One region of the Neobacillus sp. KR4-4 genome, then DNA from elsewhere that is predicted to be linked to it. Evidence: riboswitches for the same ligand, from Rfam matches in the RefSeq annotation. Region 1 holds a riboswitch; each other region holds the start of a gene.

Region 1 (4,254 bases):
TGAATTTCTAGGTTTACATCATCAACGGCTCTAAGCTGACCCTGCTTGGAGGGAAAAATTTTCTGAACACTTTTTATAGAAATCATTGTATCACCTGCTTTTTATCCAATTTACCTTAAAATTCTGAAAGATTTTTTTTGTAATATACCGTTTAATCTAATATAGGGTTTGACTTTTTTTACGAAAAGATTCTATGTTATCAAAATAAAAAGCCTTTCTGCGCAGGCAGAAAGGCATCATAAATAATAATCCTTTCTCCCATCTTCCAAAGCAAACGCTTTGTGTGAATTGGCACCATTTCAATAATAAATATTGACGGTTGCCGGGCTTCATCGGGCACATCCCTCCACCTCTCTTGATAAGAGTATCAATTCCTATATTTAATTCAAACGTGAATTTGTTTAAGTAACTATATTACAAAAGTATCGTATCACGGATAAAAAGGGGTGTCAATGAAATAGTTTCTTATTCAATAAAATAAGTTTAGGCATTAATGTTTAATGAAGTTAAACCAGTTGCCGAAACAATAGCCGACTCTAGGTCTTCAATCAGATCTTCTACATTCTCGATCCCGATGGATAGGCGAATTAAATCCTCTGTTACACCTGCAGCGATCAGGCCTTGGGCATCTAATTGCTGGTGAGTGGTGCTGGCCGGATGAATAATTAAACTTTTTGCATCACCAACATTGGCCACATGTGCCCAAAGTGTGATGGAATCAATTAATTTAGCCCCTGCTTCTTTTCCGCCTTTAATTCCGAATACCACCATCGAACCGGCACCTTTTGGTAGATACTTTTTAGCTAGTTCATAATCAGGATGGGATGGATGACCAGGATAGGAAACCCATTCTACGGCAGGATGGTTAGTTAAGTAATCGACGACTTCTTTAGTATTTGCGACATGCTCCTTCATCCGGACATGCAGAGTTTCAAGTCCAAGGACAAACTGGAAGGAATTTTGCGGACTTAATGCCGGCCCTAGATCACGAAGCAATTGGACACGTGCTTTGATAATATAAGCCACCGCGCCTAAGGCTTCTGCATAAACCAAATCATGGTAGCTTGCATCTGGTGTTGTAAAGCCTGGGAATCTTGGAGAATTCCAATCGAATTTACCGCCATCAACAATAATTCCGCCCGTTGTCGTTCCGTTCCCTAATAACCACTTAGTAGCGGAATGAATGACAATATCTGCTCCATGTTCAATTGGGCGGCAAAGGTATGGAGTGGCAAAAGTATTGTCAACGATTAGTGGTACACCTGCTTCATGGGCAATTTCAGCCACTTTTTCAATATCGAGGATGCGCAGGCTTGGATTACCAATTGTTTCCGCAAAGACTGCTTTTGTTTTGGCAGTGATCGCTTGGCGGAAGTTTTCTGGATTTTCTGGATCTACAAATTTCACGTTAATTCCATATTTCGGAAGGGTCACTGCAAATAAATTATAGGTGCCTCCATAGAGATTGGAAGCCGAAACAATTTCATCGCCAGCCTCAGCAATATTTAAAATGGCAAGAGTAATGGCGGCCATTCCGCTCGCCACTGCTAAGGCACCAACACCGCCTTCTAATAAAGCGACTCTTTCTTCAAATACAGTGGTCGTTGGGTTGTGTATTCGTGTGTATATGTATCCAGATTCTGCTAAGCTAAATAAGTTTGCAGCATGCTCAGTATTCTTAAATTGATATGCATTGTTTTGGTAAATCGGAACAGCGCGGGCCCCTGTTACCGGATCTGGAGTTAAGCCGCCATGGACACTTAATGTTTCAAAACGATATTTCTTTTGATTTTCACTCATCTTGCTTCCTCCTTTTTTTGATAACTCACCATACAAAAACCCCTGCTTCAGAGAAGAGGGGCTTCACACTTCTCATCTTCCAGAGCTGATTGCTCTGCTGGATTTAGCACCGTGTTATTATGTGTAGTAAACCGGTTGCTGGGCATCAAAGGGCCAATCCCTCCGCCGCTCTCGATAAGAATGTATTGATGAAATTGTAATAATTAGCTAAATATTCTATATTATAATGTTATCTAAATTTTAATTCCGAGTCAATAGGTTTGATTAAAAATTTGTAATTTTCGCGATATGTTCCTGCGTTTTAGTTAAATAGAAGATAGACTCTAGTAATAAGGTTGTGCGGATAGGAGCAGAAATACTTAATTGACCGTTTCGTTCAAGAGTCCGCAACCTTTCCTCCCCTGTAAGCAGCTGTCTCATCGCATAAAGATCCCCACGAATCTCAGGTATTGTTTGAGTCTCTTTGCTATCATGGAGGATGAAGATTTCCCTATCCTTCATGAAGATTTGATAGGTATTTTGTTCACAAATTAAATTCACTCTTGTATGGATATGCTCAAGTAATGGCAGTAAATGCCCTTGCTGCTTGATTGCTAATTGAAAGGTTTTCAATACCTCTATCATCTTCCATCACTCCGGTCTATGCTCTTATATTTACTATACAAGACATAGGCCAGAAATCCTCTTTAAATTGGTCGACAATTATCTACTTAGCAGGGCAGTGGCGAGAGAATTTCCTGAGAAATATGTCGGATATCGGAATTTTCATGGTTTTTCAACGAGGTTTGTCCGTAAGGTTGGGATTCATAAAAAAAACAGATGCACATGTACATCTGCTCTTATAATATCTGTTGTTTTATTTTATCAAGTAAAAAAGGTACGGAGTGGAAGGCGTAGAGTGTTTCTTTTACTTCTCCAGCCTCGACCAATAACAAGCAAGGAACACTTTCAATTTCATATTCCCTAGCAAGGTCTGGATAGAAGTTTAGGTTCATTTTACCCATATCTACCTTTACTAGTTCCTCGATGACCTGGAGCATTTTTGAAGCTACCTGACAGGTCCCGCACATTGGTGTATAGAAATACACTAATCCAGTTGCCTTCCCTTCAATAAAGGAAGATAATTCTATTCGATTCCATTCGTTCATTTATCGTTTAACCCATTTCTAAAAATTCAGTATGCACATCAATATTTGCACCTAATAGTACGGTGGCTAAGTGGTGAACTGGTGCGGTCGCTACCTCACGATACATTCGGTCGATATATAAATGTTCGGCTTGGGGTAACTCGCGTTTTAATTGCTTGCGAAGTTTCTCACCGGAGAAGTCAGCATCGACAAGAATATAGACATCCTTATCTTCAAGGAAATCAATCAATTCATCTAATTTTGTAATACTGATGGTCCCATTTGTACAAATGATTTCAACTGGTTCCTTCACGATTTTTTTTACCTTATTTTTATCCGACTTTCCTTCGACAATAAGAACTTTGTCAACATACGAATCATTCATCATCCATCACCTGTATTAGAAGTTGTTTTATGTTAACATATTCTAAAATATTGATTACGTGTGCCTTCTTCTGACTATGTTAACCATATCATTATTGTCTTTTGAAAAAATAGGCTTGTGACTATAGACCCAAGTTACTCAGCTAGCACCAGCCGCCCTCATCACAATCAGTATACTTAGCATCCGACCCTTCAGTTGTCGTCAGGTGTTGATAAATCTTCTGCTGTTCCACTTCAAAATGATGCTCTAATTCCACCTGCATGTGATCTGTCAATTTCATTTTTCCAATTGGCGTATTATCAAGAAACAATTCCATTTCTCCATTTTTCATTTTGCCAATAACCCGATCGGTTACGTCTATCCTTTGCTGCTTTAATGCCACGCTCCCACCCTCTTCAATATATTTATTATAGGTTTCCCAAAAATAGTAGAAGAAAAAGTGGGAATTTAAGAGAAAAAGCACCTTGACAAGGTGCCTTTTCCTATTTTTTAGTCTTCTTTGATCATTTCTTCATATTGTTCAGCAGTCATAAGCTTATCAAGTTCGCTGCTGTCAGATAGTTCAATCACAATCATCCATGCCTTTTCGTATGGTGATTCGTTAACAAATTCAGGGCTGTCGCTTAAATCTTCATTCACTTCCACGACTTTACCGCTGACAGGTGCATAAAGCTCAGATACAGTTTTTACAGACTCTACGCTACCAAATGGTTCGTCGGCAGTTACTTCATCGCCCACTTCTGGAAGCTCAACAAAAACGATATCTCCTAGTTCATGCTGTGCAAACGCAGTAATCCCGACACGAACTTTTTCTCCTTCAACCTTAACCCATTCATGTTCCTCTGAATAACGTAATTCTTTTGGTGTACTCATCGCTAAATCCCTCCATTGTTTTTTCTAAAAATCTATCATCGAAATAAATCGATTCCCATTGTGATGAAG
Region 2 (4,254 bases), on a different contig from region 1:
CTGTACGAATGCCCAAATTTCGTACGCTTGCTCTTCCTAGATTCTTTTCATTTCGTACATATTTGAAATGATAGGGAGGCTTATAGCCTTTTAGCTTTTCTTCCGTTTGGTCAGTTGAAGCATCATCTATAAAAATAACTTCCATTTTTGAAGGATTGAACGTTTGATATTCTAGTGAGAAAAGAGTCAGGAGATTTAGTGGATATTTATTTAGGGAAGGAATAATTATACTTACTTCAATATCTTGGCTATTATTTACTGGGATTTCTTTAGTAAGTTTCTCTTTGGTGCTTGTGTCCTTGTTATTTGAGGACTTTTTGGTTTTTGGATTTACTTTCTGTGGTTCTTGTTTATTTACAGTTGGAATTGGCCAAACACCATATAGCCCTTTTTCGTTTCCTGTAAGCTTTTTATTCATAAAATTATTAAGATTTTGTTCTGTCCTGCAATGATCCCACAGTCTGATTTCGTTAATATCACCATTAAAGAACAGACCTGGCAGTCCGCCAATCATCCCAGATGGGTAGACAAAGTCTTTAGGGCTTCTATCACCTTTTTTTACAAACTTCCCATTAATAAATAGCTGCGGCTCTCTTTCATCATAGACAACCGCAATGTGAATTAGATCATTAATACTGGCTTCATGGACTAACACCGCATATATATTCTCATTCGTATGTTCATAAATCGTTATTCCATTTAGTCCAATTGAAACACTAACTCCCGCATCATTATCGGTCATCCCTTGTCCTGGCCCAATCACATAATTCGTTCCTGTACCATCCACTGACTTTTCCCGAGATTGCTTATCGATATGATGAACATTTTCGGGTAATACCCAAAACTCATAGGTAAATGTATTTTTCAGATTCGTTAATAAACGACCATTTAGGCTATTCCATAACATGACGCACCTCTTCAATTTACTTTTATAAGTAACTAGTCCATTTGGGTTTTGCTTTTACACAATATGTATACCATATGATTTTGACTAGACTTATCCCCATTTATAGGTTGCTTTGTATATATTTTTTTGCTATTTGTCGATTCCCTCCAATTAGGAGCATAGAAATTCACAAAAAAAAGAGCTTATGCGCTCTTTTTACGGAATAATTGCTTATGATTTCATTCAAACTATATGGCGGCTAATGATACTTCTTTATCATTGCTTTCTATTTCATACTCCCCTAAAATTTGAAAGCAACATTTTATGTTCTGTTCACTCATTAACTGTTTAATTAACTCCGTATTTGTCCGGATAATTGCTGTCTCCTCATTAGTTTGAGTAATCCATGTGATCAATGGGTTTTTAAAATCCTTTGTGAGACCTTGAATTATCCATAATTCGTCTGCATGCTCTTTTTTATCTCCTAAATGAAATGCTGGCGTCTTTGTGAAATACTTATTTATCCGCTTATTTTGACAGACATAAACTAAATCTTCGATTGCTGCACTTGCTGTTGGAAACATGCCGGCACCTGGTCCTTGTAATGTAATACTACCAACAAGATCCGTGTAAACATTAACGGCATTTTCTACCCCTTCAATAGAATAAAAAGGATGAGACTTTCCAACAAGGACTGGTCTAACAGCGGCCTTAATTTGATCACCTTTCTTACTTATACTTGCAATAAGTTTAAACCTAAGTCCAAGTCTTTCAGCTGCCTCGATTAATTCACTTGTAATTGAAGTAATCCCTTCTCGTTCTACATCCTCCCAATTTGGTTCCTCACCAAATGCAATTCTGCTTAGAATCATTGTTTTATAAAAAGCATCAAAGCCTTCGACATCATTGGTTGGGTCTGCTTCAGCAAACCCCTTTGCTTGTGCTAAACTTAGAGCGTCAGCAAAGGACTGCTTCTTCTCACGCATTTCCGTTAAGATGAAATTCGATGTTCCATTTAGTATGCCTTGCACGTGATGAACACGGTTTACGTTTAATAGCTGCCTTAAGGTTTGAATAACAGGTATACCACCCGCAACTGTCGCTTCGTAACCTACTGAAACATTATGATGCTTTGCTAACTCGAGCAGGTCATTCCCGTGGTGTGCAAACATTTCTTTATTAGCTGTAATTATGTGACATCCTTTTTGAATCGCTTGTTTTAAAAATGTAAAAGTGGGTTCTTTATTGACGATTGCTTCGACAATAACATCAAGTTGAGGTAGACTTAAAATTTCATTGAAATCTGCAGTGACTAATACATCTTCATTAATATTTCTCTTTTTATGCTTATTTCTAATTAGTACAGCTGCGACTTCGACCCTTTTTCCTAATACTCCCTCAAGTTCTTCTGCATGGGATTGAATCGTTCTATAAACACCTTCCCCGACTGTTCCGAAACCTAGAATCGCTACTTTTATCACAGACATATTGATCCACCCTTCATTTATAATAGACATGGCTAAATAGAAAAAAACCCTCTTCATAAGAAGAGGGTTAGTTTCCTCCTCTTATCTGTCAGGCAAATAACCTGCAGGAATTAGCACCTTTTCAAGATTTACCTTGATGGTTGCCGGGCTTCATCGGGCCTAGTCCCTCCGCCGCTCTGGATAAGAGTTTTATGTAATTGTTTGATTAAATTTCCAAGTTATAAAGAGAATTCTAGTTGAATCCTTTGTAGATGTCAATATTATTTGAAATTTCTTTTTTTTACAAGGCTGCGTTTAAAACTTGTCTGTTGATTTCCGTTCCAGGCACTGCGCTTTCCGCGGGCGTGACGGGGAGCCTCCTCGTCGCTTTGCTCCTGCGGGGTCTCCCCTGCCCCGTACTCCCGCAGGAGTCTTCGTGCCTTCCAACTCCAATCAACAGAGTGAAAAAATCAACATTACCCTTAACACAGCCTTCTACAAAGGTAACAGGGGTACTTCTCCCTTGTCTCCCAGATGGTCTATCATTTCTAACCATTCCTTCGGTTTGTTTGAAAGTATGGAGTAATAGGTTGTTAGGAAATCCTTTACAAGATTAGTTGGGAGAGATTTAAGCTCATCGTCTAATGGCATGAAACATAAATCTAGCCCAGTTACGGCTTCCCCATTATTTTCCCAGGATGGATGAACATATGAGAAATCTAACCGCTTGTAACCCAAATGGGAAAGCACTTCACGTCGCACATAAGGGTCCATAACCTTTACGCCGCCAAATTCGTGATGTTCAACTCTGTAAGGATCGTATATTTCTGCAAACATTCCGTAAAGCTCTTTTCCATTTTTATTTGCTAATTGTTGTAAATCCTTTAACCGGTTTTGAGCTAAAAATCGACCAAGGCTTAGGCCAGGTTTACCTATAATCGTAAAATCTGTCATGGCAATATTCCAATCAGGATAATAACGGTATTCAGTTGCACCTAAGACTTTATCGCCATCGACTGCCACGAATACCCGAATACTCGGATCTTCTAATGGCTCTTTCCATAGCTCATATGCCAGGACTTCTTCTGGCGGGAAAATTTCTCCCATTAAGTTATGCAGTTTTCTAAAATTCGGATCATCTATACTTGTGATTCTAATATAATCCATAAATATCCCCCCCAATTATTTAAAAGGATTTTTCCATTCCATTAATACAGCATTGTTACAGGATTCCTCATCCTCTAGATAGTTTTCAATAATTCCTACCGGGACACGGCCGCAGCGCAGCAAAAATGTAATGACAGGATCCTTTAATTCTCCCGTTATAATTGATGCTAAATATTGCTCCGGTGTCATGTTATCAGCTACTCTATAAAAACCTGGCATTCTACCCCCGCCTAGTAAGCGCTCTAAACCTCTCTCAATAACAACATGGTACATAGCATGCATCATCAATTTTCCTAGCCCTAGTTTACGGTACCTGGGTCGGACACTGATATCAACGATGTACAAGGTATTCCCCCTTGGATTATGGTTTCGGATGTATCCATGGTCAGTGATTTCTTCCCACGTATGGTTTTTATCGCTGGGATCAAAATCGATAATTAAGGCGGTTAACGAACCGGCTAATTCACCATCAACCTCAATACATAATGCACCTTCTGGAAACAGGTCCACATGATTGGTTAGTTGCTCTTTATTCCACCATAATTCTGATGGAAAAGGAGGTGGGAAGCACTCGGATTGAATCTTGATAAGATCGGCAAAATCCTGTTTGGTATAATTGCGAATGATAACCGGAACAGGCCGCTCTTGGTCAAAAACGTAAAATTCACTTCGATACATACTAAACCCACCCCTTCTGTTTACTTTTCCCAGTCTGTGTATAAATCAGTTCTGCGA
Region 3 (4,254 bases), on a different contig from region 1:
TATTCACAAGAAATACATTCGCATTGTGCTCAAGAATCTTTTCACCTAACATTTCGGCGTATCGAGTTGCAGGCAGCGGCAGGAATGGTGCACCAAAGCAGGTAGAGAAGGTAGCTTGTGGTGAGGTAATTCCACGCTCTGTTCCAGCTAGTTTTGAAGTATAACCACTTAAAAAATGATACATTGCTTGTTCCTTAGTGAGTTTTGAAATAGGAGGCAATACACCAAAAGCGTCAGCCGTCAAGAAAATGATAGTGTTTGGATGTCCAGCAATACTTGGTTGAACAATATTATCAATCGCATGAATTGGATAAGCAGCACGTGTATTTTCTGTTAATGTGCCATCATCATAATCAGGGATTCTGGATTCTTGATTCAAGGTAACATTTTCTAATACCGTTCCAAAGCGGATCGCATCAAAAATTTGCGGCTCTTTCTCACGAGAAAGATTAATACATTTTGCATAGCAGCCTCCCTCGATATTGAAGACACCGTTAGATGACCAGCCGTGCTCATCATCACCAATTAATCGACGATTTGGATCCGCGGATAAAGTGGTTTTTCCAGTACCAGATAAGCCGAAAAATAATGCAACATCGCCTTCAAGACCAACATTGGCAGAACAATGCATGGAAAAAATATTATTTTCCGGAAGCAGATAGTTCATGACTGAGAAAATAGATTTCTTCATTTCGCCTGCATATTCTGTTCCACCGATTAGAACAATTCTTTTCTCAAATGATACAATAATAAAGGCCTCCGAATTTGTACCATCAATTGCCGGATTTGCCTTGAAATTAGGGACAGAAATAACAGTGAAACCAGCATCATGTTCAAGGAGCTCTTCTTCTGTCGGGCGAATAAATAACTGGTGTACAAATAAATTTTGCCATGCTAATTCATTGATAACCCTGATAGGTAAACGCGATTTTTTATCTGCACCAGCAAAGCCTTTAAAAACAAAGATTTCATCTTTCTGTTGTAAATAATTAATGACCTTTTGATAAAGCTTTGTGAAAACCTGCTCTGATATTGGTTGATTGGTCGTGCCCCATTCAATTTTATTTTTCGTTGAATCTTCTACAACAATGAATTTATCTTGTGGAGATCGGCCAGTATATTTACCAGTAGCGACACTAATTGCCCCAGTTGAAGTTAGTCCCCCTTCATGACGGGTTAAGACTTTTTCAACTAACTGTGGAACAGATAATTGTACATGAACATGACTTTCATTCAACAATTGATTTAATTCATTAGGAGTATCAACAGAATTCATTTAATGAGACCTTCCTTTGTCTAGGTTTTATGTTGTTAATAATACAAAAAGTATAACACATTAGTTGAATTAATGTATCCTATTAATCTGAATTTATATATTTTAAAACTTTAAATGAAGATATAAAAAATTTTTATAAAAGGTTCATGACTTACACCGTATTTTTCCCATTTTATGAGGAAGATATTTCTAAAAAATACATTGACATTGTTACCCAGTATGATATTATTCTAAGTTGAACGGATACTCTCTTATCCTGAGCTGGTGGAGGGACAGGCCCAATGAAACCCAGCAACCTGCAGTATGAAAAGATGAACCACATTAAAAGGTCCTTTTCAAATGCGAAGGTGCTAATCTGACGCAAGGCTAATGCCTTGAACGATAAGAGCGAAAGGCCCGAAAACAACCTTTCCTCTATGGTAAGGTTTTTTGTTTTTTTATAAGTCCTTTTATGAAATGAGTCTCTAATAAAAATCCTTTGTTTATTACATACTAAGGGAATGAGTACCGTATCAAATTCTCGAGGTTTAAGAAGTATACCTGTAACCTTCGAAAAAAATCCTCGTGATCTCATAATAAAGGAGGAATTCAGATGTCAAGAAACGCGCGTTTGTTCACTTCTGAATCAGTTACTGAGGGTCATCCAGATAAAATCTGTGACCAAATTTCTGATTCCATTTTAGATGCTATTTTAGCAAAGGATGCTAATGCTCGTGTTGCGGCTGAAACTTCAGTAACAACTGGATTAGTGTTAGTTGCAGGGGAAATCACAACATCTACATATGTGGATATTCCAAAAATCGTTCGTGAAACGATTAAAGGGATAGGATATGATCGTGCGAAATATGGATTTGACTCCGAGACATGTGCCGTTTTAACATCTATTGATGAACAGTCTCCAGACATTGCAATGGGTGTTGACCAAGCATTGGAGGCTCGTGAAGGCCAAATGTCTGATGAGCAAATTGAAGCAATTGGAGCAGGGGATCAAGGGTTAATGTTTGGTTTTGCATGTAATGAAACGAAAGAGCTTATGCCGCTTCCCATCTCACTTGCACACAAGCTTGCTCGTAAATTAACAGAAGTGCGGAAAGACAATGTTCTTGAATACCTTCGACCAGACGGAAAAACCCAGGTAACGGTGGAATATGATGAGAATGATAAGCCGGTACGGATTGATACCATTGTTATTTCTACTCAACATAACCCAGAAGTAACGTTAGAGCAGATACAACGTAACTTAAAAGAATATGTCATCAACCCTGTTGTACCGAAAGAACTTATCGATGAGAAGACAAAGTATTTTATTAATCCAACTGGCCGTTTCGTCATTGGCGGACCACAAGGGGATGCAGGCTTAACCGGCCGTAAAATTATAGTTGATACGTATGGCGGATATGCTCGTCATGGCGGCGGTGCTTTCTCAGGTAAGGATCCGACAAAAGTGGACCGTTCCGCTGCATATGCCGCACGTTATGTTGCTAAAAACATCGTCGCTGCTGGTCTTGCTGAAAAATGTGAAGTTCAACTGGCCTATGCGATTGGTGTAGCACGACCGGTTTCCATCGCTGTGGATACGTTTGGTACTGGTAAAGTAAACGAAGATATTCTAGTGAACCTAGTGAGTGAAAACTTTGACCTACGTCCTGCTGGAATCATCAACATGCTGGACCTACGTCGTCCAATCTACAAACAAACAGCAGCCTATGGTCACTTTGGCCGGACAGATGTTGACCTGCCTTGGGAGCGTACGGATAAAGTAGAGGCATTACGAGCGCAAGCAAATATTTAAATAGAAGGCTGTGTTATAGGTTAATATTGATTGGAGTGGAAGGCACGAAGACTCCTGCGGGAGTACGAGGCAGGGGAGACCCCGCAGGAGCAAAGCGACGAGGAGGCTCCACGGCTCGCCCGCGGAAAGCGAAGTGCCTGGAACGGAAATCAACAGACAAGTTTAACACAGCAAAATATAAAGAGGGGGGTTACATATGACATGTAACTCCCGTTTTTATTTGTACGTCTAATTACCTGTACATTTAATCGGTATTTGCCTAAAATGAAATGTTTATACAGGTCAAAAGAAGTGAAAAATGGGGATAGTAAATTTACCTATTGTTCACAGTGCATTTTTTCAAAAAAAAGTGGTAGTATTAGAGAGTATGTTTTTTGGATTAAATCCTTTATTTAGGGATATTTAGAAGAGGTGAGGTACATAATGTGTGGCTTTATAGGTTGTGTACACGATACAACACAAAACTATAGTGAAGTACAAAAACAACAATTTAAAAATATGAACGATATTATCACTCATCGTGGTCCAGATGATGATGGTTTTTATTATGATGATCATATTCAATTTGGATTCCGACGTTTAAGTATCATTGATATTGAGAGCGGTCATCAACCGTTAACCTATGAAAATGAACGCTACTGGATTATCTTTAACGGTGAAGTTTATAACTATGTTGAGCTGCGTGAAGAACTATTAGCTGAGGGTTTAACGTTTGCAACAAGTTCTGATACGGAGGTTATTATTGCTCTTTACAGCCATTTAAAGGAAAAGGCCGTTGAAAAACTGCGTGGAATGTTCTCTTTCGTTATCTGGGATAAACAAGAGCAAAGTCTTTATGGGGCACGCGATCCTTTTGGAATTAAACCGTTCTTTTATTTTGAAGATGGTGACCGAACATTTTTTGCGTCTGAGAAAAAGAGTATTTTGTTGGGTCTTGAAAATGATGTGCTCAATTATGATTCTTTGCAGCATTATTTAACCTATCAATTTGTTCCTGAACCAAACACTTTATCTGATGGAATTAAGAAGTTAGAACCAGGTCATTATTTTACAAAAAAAATTGGCTCACCAATGGAAATTAAAAGATATTGGAAGGCACATTTTAAACCGGTTCAAAAAGCGGAGCCTGATTTTATAAAAGAAATTAAAGATGTCCTCTTTGATTCAGTCAAAATGCATATGCGCA

Evidence for each region. A riboswitch is a leader RNA that binds a small molecule or an ion and turns the genes downstream of it on or off. The one in region 1 is predicted to bind S-adenosylmethionine.
Region 2: linked by a shared signal. The riboswitch ahead of ACE198_RS20295 (homoserine dehydrogenase) and the one ahead of ACE198_RS08270 (O-acetylhomoserine aminocarboxypropyltransferase/cysteine synthase family protein) in region 1 are both predicted to bind S-adenosylmethionine.
Region 3: linked by a shared signal. The riboswitch ahead of metK (methionine adenosyltransferase) and the one ahead of ACE198_RS08270 (O-acetylhomoserine aminocarboxypropyltransferase/cysteine synthase family protein) in region 1 are both predicted to bind S-adenosylmethionine.

The regions. Positions count from the first base shown of each region.
Region 1 is NZ_JBHHJU010000006.1:32,996-37,249, forward strand. It holds gene ACE198_RS08265 (methionine ABC transporter ATP-binding protein) at 1-86, opposite strand, end outside; SAM riboswitch class I at 256-365, opposite strand; gene ACE198_RS08270 (O-acetylhomoserine aminocarboxypropyltransferase/cysteine synthase family protein) at 484-1,800, opposite strand; SAM riboswitch class I at 1,870-1,981, opposite strand; gene ACE198_RS08275 (hypothetical protein) at 2,065-2,424, opposite strand; gene ACE198_RS08280 (thioredoxin family protein) at 2,640-2,948, opposite strand; gene ACE198_RS08285 (toprim domain-containing protein) at 2,956-3,312, opposite strand; gene ACE198_RS08290 (YusG family protein) at 3,455-3,694, opposite strand; gene gcvH (glycine cleavage system protein GcvH) at 3,802-4,185, opposite strand.
Region 2 is NZ_JBHHJU010000023.1:57,026-61,279, reverse strand. It holds gene ACE198_RS20300 (glycosyltransferase) at 1-907, opposite strand, end outside; gene ACE198_RS20295 (homoserine dehydrogenase) at 1,135-2,373, opposite strand; SAM riboswitch class I at 2,452-2,560, opposite strand; gene ACE198_RS20290 (hypothetical protein) at 2,668-2,799, opposite strand; gene ACE198_RS20285 (GNAT family N-acetyltransferase) at 2,848-3,519, opposite strand; gene ACE198_RS20280 (GNAT family N-acetyltransferase) at 3,535-4,197, opposite strand; gene ACE198_RS20275 (carbon-nitrogen hydrolase family protein) at 4,218-4,254, opposite strand, start outside.
Region 3 is NZ_JBHHJU010000025.1:29,263-33,516, forward strand. It holds gene pckA (phosphoenolpyruvate carboxykinase (ATP)) at 1-1,276, opposite strand, end outside; SAM riboswitch class I at 1,525-1,664, shown strand; gene metK (methionine adenosyltransferase) at 1,869-3,068, shown strand; gene ACE198_RS21100 (hypothetical protein) at 3,095-3,268, shown strand; gene asnB (asparagine synthase (glutamine-hydrolyzing)) at 3,492-4,254, shown strand, end outside.